Regions from separate parts of the Paenibacillus sp. p3-SID867 genome, predicted to be linked through region 1. Evidence: predicted binding sites of a transcription regulator. Region 1 holds the regulator's gene; the other holds the start of a gene.

Region 1 (7,473 bases):
ACATTGCTTGAACGCAGACGCTACCTGCCGGAGATTAACGCCAGCAACTTCAACCTGCGGTCTTTTGCCGAGCGGACAGCAATGAATACGCCGATTCAGGGAACCGCGGCGGACATTATCAAGCTGGCCATGGTCCATATGGACAAGGCGCTGCATGATCGTCAATTGAAGAGCCGCATGCTGCTTCAGGTGCACGATGAATTGGTGTTCGAGGTGCCGGAGGATGAGCTGGAGATCATGAAGGAATTGGTACCGGAAGTGATGAGTCAGGCACTGAAGCTGTCGGTACCGCTGAAATCGGAAGTCAGCTATGGCGAGAACTGGTACGAAGCGAAGTAAAGTTATACAATATGTTAGCCGATAGAGAATCGTTTATAGGGATCATGGCGTGAAGAGGGGCGCATTATGCACCATACCTTTCCACAAAACCATGGTCCCGCTCTGTCCTAACTTCCGGTATAATGGGAGATGAGGTGAAGACATTATGCCGGAATTGCCGGAAGTAGAAACGGTGAAACGAACACTTAACCAATTGATTAAAGGTAAGCATATAGATCATGTATCCGTACATCTGCCGCGGATTATTCAGCGTCCCGATGATATTGAGGCATTTGCGTTTATGTTGAAGGATCATACCGTGGAAGGTGTGGAGCGCCGCGGGAAATTTTTAAGGATATTGCTGGACGGTCTGGTGCTCGTCTCGCATCTTCGGATGGAAGGGCGTTACGGGTTGTACTCTGCCGAGGAGCCGGTGGAGAAGCACACCCATGTTATTTTCCATTTCTCGGACGGGACGGAGCTGCGTTATAAGGATGTACGCCAATTCGGAACGATGCATCTCTTTGCAACGGGGGAAGAGTTTCAGCATGCTCCTCTTGCCAAGCTGGGGTATGAGCCGCTGGATGACACGTTTACGTTCGGAACCTTCAAGGAAGTTGTCGGCAGCAAAAAAACGAAGATTAAAGCGGTGCTGCTGAATCAGGCATATGTGGTCGGCATCGGCAATATATATGTCGATGAGGCATTGTTTCGAGCCAAGATTCATCCGGAGCGTAACGCCAACAGCCTGAAGGATGCCGAGCTCAAGCGATTGTATCATGCCATTGTGGATACACTGTCCGAAGCCGTAGAAGCGGGTGGTTCCTCCATTAAATCCTATGTCAATGGACAGGGTGAAATGGGGATGTTCCAGCATAGTCATCAGATTTACGGACGGAAGGACAAGCCGTGTCATACATGCGGTGGACCGATTCATAAGATCGTGGTTGGCGGACGGGGGACCCACTTCTGCCCGAAGTGTCAGCCGGTTAAGAAGTAATCCAATAGGCGTGCACCCATTCCTATCCCTACACATATAATGTGGAACATATGTGGAGCGCATGGAGCTGCTCTTCTTCATGAATGAGCCGCTTGATGTGGAGCTTACGAGGAGGGAAAAGGGTGCTCAGTCATATTTTCTCGTCTGCGCTGCTGGCCATGGCATTAAGCCTGGACGGATTCGGTGCGGGGGTTACATACGGTCTGCGCAAAACAAGGATACCGCTGCTGTCTGTATTAATCATCTCGCTATGTTCCGGCTTGGTGCTTGGCGCCTCCATGCAGGCGGGCGCGCTGTTACAGCGGTTCTTATCCCCATCCGTGGCGTCCGTGATCGGAGCCGCCATTTTGATTCTGCTGGGCTTATGGTCTCTATATCAGCAAGTTCGCAGAAAAAGCGAGTCAGATGTGCAGCCGGTTTCCAGTAAGGATATTTCGAAGTCTCTTATGGAAACGAAGACATCTGACCATCAAGTGAAATCAAGACGTGAGGTTAACACGGCAGGTCAAGTGCATCTTCAGCGGGCGGTATTCTCTCTTGAGATTCCGAAGGCCGGGGTTGTCATTCAAATTCTCCGCAGTCCCTCGAAGGCGGATCTGGACGACTCCGGCAGCATCTCCCCGTGGGAGGCGATGTGGCTCGGGATCGCGTTATCGCTCGATGCGTTCGGCGCAGGGCTTGGCGCTGCCATGCTGGGCTTCTCACCGTTAGGTACCGCGGCTGTTGTTTCTTTGTTTAGCGGGATATTTCTGGTGCTGGGCATGAGGGTTGGATTACGCTTTGCATCCAAGGGCGGGATGCGTTTTATCTCTTATTTGCCTGCTTTTTTGTTAATCGTCATGGGTATAATGAAGCTGTTATGAGGTGAAGTCATGAATATCGGTTTAACCGGAGGAATTGCAACTGGCAAGAGCACCGTGTCCTCCATGTTGACCATGAAGGGAGCACTTCTCGTCGATGCGGATCTCATCGCCCGGGAAGTCATGCTCCCGGGTCATCCGGTGCTAGGTAAAGTGACCGAACATTTTGGACAAGCGATCCTGTTTGAGGACGGTACGTTGAATCGAAAAAAACTCGGGGAAGTGATTTTCCATCATCCCGAGCAGAGAACGGTATTGAATGAGATCACGCATCCGGCGATACGGCAGGAAATCCGGGAACGGACGGAAGCGTATGAGCGGCAGTATCCCGACCGGCTGGTCGTAGCGGATATCCCGCTGCTGCTTGAGGCCAAGGAGCATTATTCTTATCTTGACCAGATCGCTGTTGTTTATGTACCGCGAGAGCTGCAGCTTGAGCGTCTGATGGTACGCGATGATCTTAACAGGGAAGCGGCAGAAGCGCGTTTAAACAGTCAGATGGATATCGAGGAGAAGAAGCGTCTGGCGGATATCCTCATCGATAACAGCGGAACATTGGCCGAGACACAGCAGCAGGTGGACAACCTGTGGGGCAGGTTGGTTAGTCTATGAAGTGGCTCCGTAAAAAAAGAGTGCTGCTTCTGCTGTTTGTCTCTTTTGTAGCGCTTCTGTATCTGAGCTCGAACTGGATGACCTTGCTGTATCCGATTCATTATAAGGATGAAATTCGGAAGCATGCCGCTTACTATGAGGTCGATCCGTTCCTGGTGGCATCCATCATTCGTGTCGAGACGAACTTCAAGCCGGGTAAGGAGTCCAAGAAAGGCGCCCTGGGCATTATGCAGCTGATGCCGGATACGGCCAATTGGGCGATGGAAATGGCCAAGCTGCCATCGGTAAACCTGCTGAACGTAAAGAATGAAGTGGATGCGAATATCCAGCTGGGCACCTGGTATATTCAGAACCTGCACAAGGAAATGGACGGCAACCCGATTGCCGCCATCGCCGCCTATAATGCAGGCCCCGGGAACGTCAAGAATTGGATCAACAAGGGCATGTGGGATGGAACCTATGAGAATGTGAAGAGTATTCCCATCGGGGAAACCCGCCACTATGTACAGCGCGTGATTTATTATTATAATCAATATACGGATGTGTATAAGGACGGCTTTTAACGAAAAAAGAGCGCTGGACAGGCTCTTACATCGAGCCGTCCAACACTCCTTTTTTAAGGAAGAATCAATTATTGACCGGAGAATTGACCAGCCAATTGTTGCTCGGCCAGGGTTACAAGACGCTTTGTGATGTATCCCCCGATCGAACCGTTCTCGTAGGAAGTCATGTTACCTTGGTATCCGTCTTGTGGAATGGAGATACCAAGTTCTTGAGCTACCTCGTACTTCAATTGCTCAAGAGCAGCGTTTGCGCGAGGAACAACCAGGTTGTTGGAGTTGTTGTTGCTTTGTGCCATGTTAAGTTCACCTCCTTGGGTTGGTAAAAGTATTATGTCTCGGGTTTCGCATTTTCATAACATAAAAGAAAAAAGTTTTGCTGGTAAATTTTTCATTAGCGCCATTAAGGCTAAAATACGCTGAAACAAAGGAAGTGAAGATGACTTTATGAAGTGTCCATATTGCAGTTATGCCGGAACGAAAGTGCTGGATTCCAGGCCTGCCAACGAGAATAAATCCATCCGCCGCCGCAGGGAATGCGAACAGTGCAGCAAGAGATTCACAACCTTTGAGATGGTGGAGGAAACGCCGCTGATTGTTGTGAAGAAGGATGGAAGCCGCGAAGAATTCAGCCGGGAGAAGGTACTCCGCGGTTTGATCCGAGCATGCGAGAAGCGCCCGGTATCCGTGGACCAGCTGGATATGATCGTATCGGATGTCGAGAAGGCACTGCGCAATACCGCAGCAGCAGAGGTGGAGAGCCGCCAGATCGGGGAGCTTCTGATGGAACGGCTGTATCCGGTCGATGAGGTAGCGTACGTCCGGTTTGCGTCCGTGTATCGGCAGTTCAAGGATATCAATATGTTTATGAAGGAACTGAAAAGCCTGCTGTCCAAGGATACGGACGGTCAGGAGCTGTAAGAGCGCCAGGGTTCTGCGTGATCCAGGTGCTCTTCCGGTGCTCTCAAGGAGCCCATCCTCATCATCGATAAGTGACATTATATAGAGAAGTAAAAGGGATACAGCACGTCATCAAAAAATGTGAAAAACCTGTTGACATGCCTGCTGATTTTTTATATGATATAGAAGTCGCTTACGGGGCCTTAGCTCAGCTGGGAGAGCGCATCGCTGGCAGCGATGAGGTCAGGGGTTCGATCCCCCTAGGCTCCATACAAAGAAAACCCTTGATGGTATATCATCAAGGGTTTTTGCTTTTTTTATAACTTTTTAATACTTCCCAGAAATGGTCTTGGGCACGAATATTGAGAATAATAAAGATGGGTAAAAAGGGATTACATTAAACGCACATTTAACGCAATTTAATAATTACATGAGCGTAAAAAAGGAAGTACAACGCATCGTTGATTGTTCTTACTTTATTTTAATCGCTTGTAACAGAAGTAGGAGCGGCATCTGTCGCTCGACCGAACCTAAATCCGGAAGAGAGCAGCAAGACCAAAAATCCAACGGCGACGCCCCACAAAATCAAGGCGTTTGAGTGAGCTGCGTCCAGTCCGCCGAAGTACATTACTTCGCGTAGCCCTCCTGCCGCGAACCGCAGTGGCGTCCACGAATAGATCCAATCTCGCGTCGTCTGCGACAAGAACTCCGGAGCCATGTTCAGGAGCGGCACGGAGAAGAACATCAGCAGTACGAGCAGCGGCATTGCCCGGAATCCGATCCAATTCAGCAAGGAAGATTGCAACAAGAAGAACGCCGATCCAGCCAACCATAAGAACAACCACGTCTCCCCCGCGTTCGCCAGTTCCATGCCGTACCACGACGAAGCCATCCATATGGTGTAGCACGAGGCTATGCCGACGATCGCAAGCCCCCCGATAGCTTGCAGCGCGCTGACTGTCCATCTCCTTGAACCCGCGGCGACCGCCTTCTGGCTAGCCAGGAACAGGACGACTCCGGTCACCATGCTGCTGATCCATATAATCTGGGTCAACAAACCCGGCGCATTCCCCGCCACATTATTCACTCCCGGTGGATGCACGACTTCCTCCTGAACGTTTACCGGTGTCATTAAAGCTTTAGCCGTTTCAACCGGAATTTGCTCCGTTTGCTGTCCGATCTGCCCAAGCAGCTGCTGCAACAGTTCTCCGTTGATCATTTTCATCGCTTGTCCCATTGCCTGTCCTACGACCATCGAAGCTTGGGTGTTCATACCCTCGTTGGAGATGATCTTTACATTTGGCTGAATCGGCGAGTGAGTTGCTAACGAGAGTAAACCGCTGCTCAGATCCGCCGGAATCACCATCGCTCCGTAATATTCGCGTTTATCCAGTCCTTCCCGAGCCTTTTCCTCGGAATCCACGACATGCCAGACGAGCGGCATTGCCGGGCTCGACAGCAACTTTTCCCGGATCACTTCCCCTACCGCAAACGTTCCTCCAGTCGGCAGCTCCGCCGGCTGGTCAAGGATAACGAGGGCCACCGGGACCTCCTTTGGCTTCGATCCAAGCACCGATCCCATCATCGCTACCCCGAATATGGTCAACACGATCAGGACGAGCACCATTCCCAGCCACATCATTTTTTGTGTCAGCATTTTCACGATCCACTACTCCTCGTCTCTTTATAACGAACATATGGTTGACTATCAACCGCGATGTTCATATGTGAAAGGTCCACCATATAATATGGCTGCATTACACGGTCACTTCATGGCAATGAACAAAAATAGCGTTGCTGCAGCAACGCTTCTGTTTCCATTTGATTACAAAAATGATCACTCAAGTACATTCGTGAATCGAAAGACATCACCGCACTTAAATTTCGGCGATGTCTTTCTAGAGATTCAGCTACACAAACTTCAAAATCTACTGTTCGAATTTTTTCGTTTTTCTGCCGGCAAGATGGCCTCGATTACGTCCCAATGCTCAGCGATCTTTTCATCCTCTACGCGGAACAAATCGTAGAAAGCGGTATGCTGACCATCAAACAGACCTTCACTCATTGTAAGAACAAAATCGCCTTGACCGATAACTTGATGGACATGAGTATATTGAAACTCAACATTTTTCTCCTTCAGAGCCTGCAAAGCAGTGTGAAGACCTGAAAGGCCATCTGCAATATGCGGACTATGCTGAATGTAGTGATCTCCATCAAAGTAAGAGGCAAGCAGGTCAGGGTTCTTCCCGAGCAAGATGTTCTCAACATAGCTTCTGACAAATGCCTTGTTGGCATCCGTCTTGTCGATATCCTTAATCGTAACCGGTCCGTCAATCATTGTATGATTGCTTGGTGTCTTCTCCACCATCTCTTGCAAATTATCCCAGTGCTCAATGATTAGTCCATTCTCAAAACGGAAGATATCAAATACGATTTTAGGGCCGTGAAAATGATATACAGAATGAAGTGCCACATAATTTCCGTCAACTAAAGCCCGCTTAATGCTTACCTTTGTACCAATTTCCTTTAAATGATCTAGAGCACCAAGCATGGTTTCACGACCATCGAGTAAGGCCTGGTTATGCTGAATATATTGATCTGGATGAACGTAAGCCGTAATCGCTTCGGGATTGCCGCTCTCAAAACTTTCCAGTACGGCGACTGCCTTGCGAACAAGCTCATGTTGATGATTGGATGTCATTGGAATATCCTCCTTGGAATTTTTTTTGGTCATTAGATAAATAATGAACATTACGTTGTTTATTTATCTCTTGCTCATTATAATAGAGGCTAATATAACGCTCAATATTCAATATTTTTAGTTATGATGGATAACAGACAACTCATAAAAATTTGTCGCTTAACGACCTAAATAAATGTAGGGGGAACGAAAACAATGAACAAGAAAACCGACCTAAGAATACTGCGCACGAAACAATCAATTCGAAAGGCGTTTTATGAGCTTATTCAGGAAAAGGGATATGAATCCATAACGATCCAGGATATTGCCGATCGGGCTATGATCAATCGAAACACATTTTATCTCCACTACCAAAACAAGCCTGATTTATTAGATACATGTATGAATGAATTGTTGAGCGAACTAAAGGATGCGGTCGTTCTTAGTCCCATCAGCATGAATCCTTTCAGTATTTCTCTACTCGAGACAGTCATGCAAACTGTACTGGAGCATATTTCTCTAAATTTGACCTTTTATCATTCC
Region 2 (7,473 bases), on a different contig from region 1:
GGACATTCTTGAATTCCGTACCGATGATGCGCGTTATGATTTCTCCGACCCGCGTGTCATTCGCAACGTGAATCAAAGCGCTACATTCGAATACTTGACCTCTCTGTCCTATATTCGTGTAGCACGGAGCAAGGACGGGCACCGCTTTACCATCGATGATAAACCGCTTGTCTATCCGGCACAGTCACTTGAAACGTTCGGTATCGAAGATCCCCGTGTAACGCAAATCGGCGAAACGTATTATATCTACTTCTCGGCCGTATCGCCTGTCGGTGTCGGCGAGTCGATGGTGTCCACCCAAGACTTTGTGAACTTCACGCATCACGGCATGATTTTCGGACCTGACAACAAGGACGTTCTGATCTTCCCTGAGAAAATTAACGGCAAATATTATGCGCTGCATCGTCCAACCACGAAAAGCACGGGAAATCCGGAAATGTGGGTTGCCGAATCCGATAACCTTATATACTGGGGCAATCACAAACATCTGGCGGGTCTGCGTGATGGCATGTGGGACAGCGGCCGTATGGGCGGCGGTGCCGTTCCATTCCGTACGGAAAAAGGCTGGCTGGAGCTCTACCACGGTGCAACCCTGGATCACCGCTACTGCATGGGCGCCCTGCTGCTGGATCTGAACGATCCATCCAAAGTGATCGCCCGCTCCAGTCAACCGATCATGGAGCCGGAAGCCGATTATGAGAAGAACGGATTCTTCGGAGACGTTGTCTTCTCCTGCGGCGCACTGGTCGATGGCGATGTCGTGAAGATGTATTATGGCGTAGCCGATACGTCCATGGCTTGCGCTGAACTGAGCGTAAAGGAAATTCTGGACAGCCTGACCTACGAATAAAATTTCTGCCTGCGTAAAGGCAATGCTAATTGTGACAGCGTAATACGATAATCACACCCAAACCAAGGCCTGCTCCAGCAGGTCTTGGTTTTTTGGTATAACCATGCTGGCATTAACGCGATCAGGCTATAACTGTATACCGGACGCGTGGCTTTAAATCTGATTGTTAATACAATACGGGCAATATTGGATCCGATTTTTCATAACCAATCAGGGATAGTTCTCTTTGCCAAGGATAACCTTGTAATTTGTAATATGTTATTTTTTTAATTTGTCTAAGGGAACTTCAGTAAGTTCTCAGTTCGATAATTTAGTGCCGCTACCCTATTTATGTAGCCTTCAATTGATTCATCTTCATAAATATAAGGTCTATTCAGCAAAATAATCCTCCTAACCAAAAAGACCAGAACAACAATACCTGTTGTCTGGCCTTATCTGAATTATTATATTAAATGAATAAATAATCGTTTCTAAGGATTTTTGGAATTTTCTATCTAATTTATTCTGAAACAAATCCAAAAAATTATGGAATATCACACCTGCTGCTAATGTCCTGTTCTAACGGCTTCCTCACGAACACTTACTATACCCGCAGTTCCCGCAAGTCTTACATCCCTCGATATTGATCAAGGATGCCCCGCCGCAGGATGGGCACAGATCCAGCGACATCGAGCTGCCGCCTGCGTGGGAGCCGTGTCCGCCATACCCTGCGGCTGCCGTCGCCTCGGCCTCGCCTGCATCGACAGGCGCCATCGTGGCTGCGACCGGTGCCGGATCATGGTCATGATCCACCCCGGCGTTGTTCGCCACGTGCGTCTCAAGCGCCTTCGCCACAGCGTCGGCGATGGATTCCACGCGGTTTGCGCCGAAGCCGATCGCGCCGGTGCCGCCGATGCCCTTGAGGTGCTTGATCAGCAGCTCCACCTTATTGCCGTGGTCTCCGTAACGCAGGAACAAGGAGCAGACGCGGCCCAAGGCTTCCGCCATTGCGAACACATCCGAACCGGCCTTGCCGACGTTCAGGAAGATTTCGCTAGGGATACCGTCCAGATCGTTGATGGTAATATACGCCATGCCGAACGGCGTGTTCATTTTATAGGTTGCGCCGCGCAGCACTTGCGGACGCTTCTTGTATTGCTTATCCAACCCGCTCTTGCTCGCTGAGGCTGTCACGGCCACGCTGGCAGCCGCCGGCTCCACGTTCGTTGCATCCTCTGCGGCTTGGCCTGCCGCGCTTTGCTCCAGCGCTGTTTCCGCAGTAGAAGCTGTGGTCGCTTCGACGACCTTATCTTCTTTTTTCTCCGTCTGCAGCACCTGCACGTCACGGCTGCCGTCGCGGTAGATCGTTACTCCCTTACATCCCAAATCGAATGCCAGCTCATACAGTCGTTTTGTATCTTCAACCGTAAAGTCCGACGGACAGTTGGCCGTCTTCGAGATCGAGCTGTCCACCCAGCGCTGAATTGCCGCCTGCACCCGGATGTGATCCTCGGCGGAGAGACTCATCGCCGTGACGTAATAATCCGGAAGCTCTTCGCCCGGATGGCTGTCCAGCCAATCCTGGGCAATCGGCACGAACTGCTCGTCGAAACCGAGTCGGCTCTGACGGAAGTATTTGAAGGCAAAGTACGGCTCGATGCCTGTCGACGTTCCGACCATCGTACCCGTGCTGCCCGTTGGCGCTTGGGTAATGACGGTAACGTTCCGTGCGCCTTTTTCACGCACCGCTTCGGCAACTTCCGGATACACCTCGGCCATATTTTTCATGAAGCCGCTTTGCAGGTACAGCTCGGCATCGAATGCCTGGAACGAACCCTTCTCTTCGGCAATATCGGCGGAAGCGAGATAAGCTTCGCGGGCGATGAAGCCATACAGCTTATCCAGGAACTCCAACGATTCCGGACTGCCGTAACGGATGTTCAGCTTGATCATCAGCTCGGCCAGACCCATCGTTCCGAGACCTACGCGGCGCTCTTTTTTCTGGTTCAATTCGTTTTCTTCAAAATGGTACGGCGTCCGGTCAATGACATTATCCAGGAAACGCACGGAGTACCGTGTCGTTGTAGCCAGCTCATCCCAGGCAACGTCATGGTTCGCTTCATCATAGAACTTCGACAGGTTCATCGCGGACAGGTTGCATACGCCCCAGCCCGGAAGTCCCTGCTCGCCGCAAGGGTTCGTACAGATAATCGGGTTGAAATACCAGCTGTTGGACATCTGGTTATAGTATTCCATGAATACGACGCCCGGCTCTGCGGATTTCCATGCGGATTCGATAATCGTGTGCCAGACCTCGCGTGCTTTTACTGTTTTATATGGAATGATACGGCGTCCGGCTTTCTTCCATTTATCCAGATCGCCGTCCCACAGCTCATCATAGTCAGGATCCGTAGTATCCGGGAACACCAGCTCCCAGTCCAGATCTTCCTTCACGGCCTTCATGAAATCATTGCTGACGCATACCGACAGGTTCGCATTCGTAACTTGTCCCATCGTCTGCTTCACGGTAATGAAATCCTCCACGTCCGGGTGCCAATCATTAATCATCAGCATGAGCGCGCCCCGGCGGCTTCCGCCCTGCTCGATCAATCCCGTCGTATAACTGAACAAGCCGCCCCACGATACCGCACCGCTGGAGGAACCGTTCACGCCTCTTACGATCGCGCGCCGAGGACGCAGGGAAGACAAATTAATGCCGACTCCGCCGCCGCGTGCCATGATCTCGGTCATCTCGCTCAGAGTTTCCATGATGCCGCCCCGGCTGTCCTTCGGTGAAGGAATCACGTAACAGTTGAACAGCGTCAACTCATCGCTTGCACCCGCTCCAGCCGCAATCCGTCCGCCCGGCACCAGCTTCCAATCATCCAGAATCTCGCGGAACTTCCCGCGCCACTCTTCCTGCAGTTCCGGCGTTGCCTCAACCGATGACATGGCAGCCGCGAGTCGATCCCACATTTCTTCCGGCGTTTTCTCGATGGTTAACGTCAGCTTCTCCACGTCCGATTCCACAAGCTCGCCCTTCCGTGTCTTCACCGTGACCTTGCGGCCTTCGCGCTTCACGATTTCGCCAACTTCCTTGGTCGGAAATTTAGGATCATCCTTCGTCAAAACGAGCACCACATCGCCTACCTTAGCGTTGTTGGAGTCCGCATCCTTCCAGGCATACCGGTCCAAAAAGATCTTCTCGCTTAAACCTTCCAGCCGCTGATTCTGCATCGTACTCAAGAGCAACTACCTCCTATATAAAATATAAAATTAAAAAGTTCCGCAGTTATGCGCTCACCAACAACATAACCTGTTATGTAGCCGGTCAAACATTCAAAACCACTATATACACCATATATAGTGCTACTAATCCATTATACTACACTATATATAGGTTAACTATGCCGATAATGTGAAAATTAAGCCAACAGATCCAAGCTCCCGCTCGCAAGCTTCCGCTTTCTTCCTCTCGCTCTCTTTTTCGCCCATCCCTATGAAAAAAAAGGATGAAAATATCCAATTCCAGCAACCGTGCGCCCTTTGGGTTATTCCACGCCTTCCGAATCCGTGCAAGGTTATGAAGACTTCTTTTTTCGTCCATACTACATATACACCGCTGGCCCGGAATCTTTCACAACAGGAGGAGATCGACATGTTTCATCAGCCATCTACCGACTCAGGCATGATTTTCGACGCGCGTCTTCCCGTTCCATTGCAGATCGACCGTTCCTGGTTTGACGATCTCGCCGGTCGACTGGACAAGGGCGGACCTTGGGGTGACTATCGTCTGGCCCAGCTTGCCGTGGAGGGCGAGAAATCGCGTCTCGTTACAAGCTTTGAAGAATTGCAATGCCTCAAGCACCTAGGCGGCTTATCCCCGCTCCCCCATCAGACCGATACCGCCAGACGCGTATTGTTCGAGATGTCGGGCCGAGCCATTCTCGCTGATGAGGTGGGGCTTGGTAAAACGATTGAAGCCGGCCTTATTTTAAAAGAATACATTGTGCGCGGCCTGGTATCCAAGGTGTTGATTCTCGTTCCGGCTTCCCTTGTGCTGCAATGGGTTCGCGAGCTGAACTCCAAGTTCGGCATTCCTGCGATTGCGCAGAAAAAAGCGTACTCCTGGGGCAATGATATCGTTGTCGCCTCCATGGACACGGCGAAGCGCGATCCGCATCAGGAGATTCTGCTGAACGAGGAGTACGACATGCTCATCATCGATGAGGCGCACAAGCTCAAGAACAAGAAAACATCCAACTATCAATTCATTCAAAAGCTGCGCAAAAAATACTGCCTCTTGCTGACGGCCACGCCGGTGCAGAATGATCTCAGCGAGCTCTTCAATCTGATCACCCTGCTGAAGCCGGGCCAGCTTGGAGGCCAAGGGCAGTTTGCCGCTAATTTTGTTGTCGATAAACGAAGACCCAAGAACCAGGAGCAGCTCAAGGATGAGCTGTCCAAGGTCATGATCCGTAACCGCCGCGGCGAAGGCGAAGTGAAATTCACCAAGCGATCCGTCCGCAATGTAGGGCTTAGCCTCTCGCCCGAAGAACAGTCATTATACGACGGCGTCACGTCCTTCGTCAAAGATCAGTATCAGGCAGCAGGGGGAAATTTAAGCAGTATGCTGTCCCTTGTTACGCTCCAGCGTGAAGTGTGCAGCAGCCGCGATGCCGTTTTCGTGACTCTTGTTAATCTGTCCAAGAAGCTGCCCGAGGACTCTCCGCTGCGCGATAAAATCTGGGAGCTCGTCTATCTCATCAAGGCTATCAAAGCCAACACCAAGGCGGAAAAAACCATCGAGCTGATCCAGCAAATGAACGAGAAGGTCATCGTATTCACGGAATACCGCGCCACGCAGGAATACCTGCTCAATTATTTCCGCGATCATGGGCTCATCTCCGTACCGTACCGGGGCGGAATGAACCGCGGCAAGAAAGACTGGATGATGGATCTGTTCCGCGGCAAGGCGCAGGTCATGATCGCGACGGAAGCCGGCGGCGAAGGCATCAATCTGCAATTCTGCCACCATATGATCAACTTCGATCTGCCCTGGAATCCCATGCGGGTCGAGCAGCGGATCGGACGCGTGCATCGTCTCGGCCAGACCAATGACGTGAAGATCTACAACCTGTCCACGTCAGGAACCATTGAAGAGCACATTCTGAACCTGCTGCACGAGAAGATCAACATGTTCGAGATGGTCATCGGGGGTCTGGATGTCATTCTCGAGCGGTTCGAGAAGAAGGAGTCCATCGAGAAGAGCCTGTACAAAATCATGCTGGAGTCCGGCAACGATGATGAAATCCGCCAGCGCATCAGCACATTGGGCGACTCGATTCACCATATCAAGCAGGATATCGAGCAGGGAAGCACCGTCGAAGATAATCTAAGAGAGGAAGAAGCCTAATATGACCATGACGCCGCAGGAGGTGCAGCAGCACTTCATGGCCTATTTGGAAGCCACCGAATGCACCGTCATTGAAAAATCGCCTGAGCATGTCACCGTGAAACTGTCTCCGCAAGCCGACAAAATGCTCACCAACCGCCCGTATTACTGGGGTTTCGTGGAGCGTACCGGCGCTCCCGCCGAAACGTTATCGTTCAATTTCGTGTTTGATCCGGAAAAATACGACGAACGGCTTGCAGAAAGCAAGGAAGCCGAAGCCAAAGCGCAGCTTGCCTCGCCTACGCAGGATCCGCTCCTGGCCCGCTTTTACGGGAATGCTCCGGTTCTGCCCACCCTCGGTCCCGGCCGCATTCAGCGGGAGAACATTGGCTACGGCAGCAGCCGGCTGGCCCAAATCTGGAATGCTTCCCGAGAGGAAGGCAAATGCGTCTATCTGTTCCAGCAGCGCGATACCGAGCCTCGTCCAAGAGCCCGTTCCACGCCGTATGAGCAGTGGCTGGGCGTCTGCTTCAAGGTAGAGTTCAGCTGTGATCTGAAGCGGGAGGAATTGTTTTTTCTCGGAATCTCGCTATCCAGCCGTGCGATTGCCCAAGACTTCCCGGCGATCCTGGATGGACGCGAGCTGACGCCCCGCTTGCCGGAAAGCGTTCACGTCCGCCCCGCTGCTCTTACCTTGCAGCAGGCCGTAGATGCGCTGGAGAACCATCTTATCGATAAGCTAAGTAAGCTCGACTATGACTGGGCCACAAAAGCAAGAGAACGTCTTGAAGATGAACTGTTGGTGATCGACAGCTATTACGAGGACCTGCTCAAGGAGCAGGATGAAGAGAAAAAAGCGCTCATCGAGGAGCAATATAAGAACCGCCGGTCCGAAATGCAATGGCAGTACGAGCCGAAAGTGAGCTTGTCCGTCATAACCTGCGGTCTATTTCATCTGTGTTCGTCTGTGGGTGCGTCATCATGACGCTCCTCTACAAAAGCAGGCAAAAAAAGAACCATTCTCCCTTCTCCTACCGCGACAGCTTGCAACAGCCTTTGCAGAGCTTGTCCGATATGATGATTCCAACACATCCACGGCGCGTAGGGCCAAGGAAAGGCGGTTAATGATTTGAAACGTTGGAACATGAAACTTCATATCCATGATGTCAAGGATTTCAAGAACTTCAAGCCCCAATCAACCGATAACAAGCTGAACAGCCGATATCGAATGTTGTCTGTTTCCATCATT

What was found. Region 1 encodes NrdR, which represses ribonucleotide reductase genes. Its sites were predicted from a motif close to AACACNATATATNGTGTT; they were not measured.
Region 2: a site for NrdR is predicted at 4,183-4,200, ahead of M4D81_RS10640 (adenosylcobalamin-dependent ribonucleoside-diphosphate reductase). Genes of this name have one in related genera too.

Annotation. Positions count from the first base shown of each region.
Region 1 is NZ_JAMBDM010000011.1:22,365-29,837, reverse strand. Features, by position in the region: gene polA (DNA polymerase I) at 1-339, shown strand, start outside; gene mutM (DNA-formamidopyrimidine glycosylase) at 485-1,318, shown strand; gene M4D81_RS21935 (MntP/YtaF family protein) at 1,441-2,181, shown strand; gene coaE (dephospho-CoA kinase) at 2,191-2,790, shown strand; gene M4D81_RS21925 (lytic transglycosylase domain-containing protein) at 2,787-3,353, shown strand; gene M4D81_RS21920 (alpha/beta-type small acid-soluble spore protein) at 3,422-3,649, opposite strand; gene nrdR (transcriptional regulator NrdR) at 3,798-4,271, shown strand; tRNA gene M4D81_RS21910 (tRNA-Ala) at 4,448-4,520, shown strand; gene M4D81_RS21905 (YhgE/Pip domain-containing protein) at 4,732-5,913, opposite strand; gene M4D81_RS21900 (nuclear transport factor 2 family protein) at 6,172-6,951, opposite strand; gene M4D81_RS21895 (TetR/AcrR family transcriptional regulator) at 7,147-7,473, shown strand, end outside.
Region 2 is NZ_JAMBDM010000004.1:328,042-335,514, forward strand. Features, by position in the region: gene M4D81_RS10635 (BtaManbiosPhlase) at 1-850, shown strand, start outside; gene M4D81_RS10640 (adenosylcobalamin-dependent ribonucleoside-diphosphate reductase) at 1,421-4,066, opposite strand; gene M4D81_RS10645 (DEAD/DEAH box helicase) at 4,488-6,245, shown strand; gene M4D81_RS10650 (YqhG family protein) at 6,247-7,209, shown strand; gene M4D81_RS10655 (hypothetical protein) at 7,354-7,473, shown strand, end outside.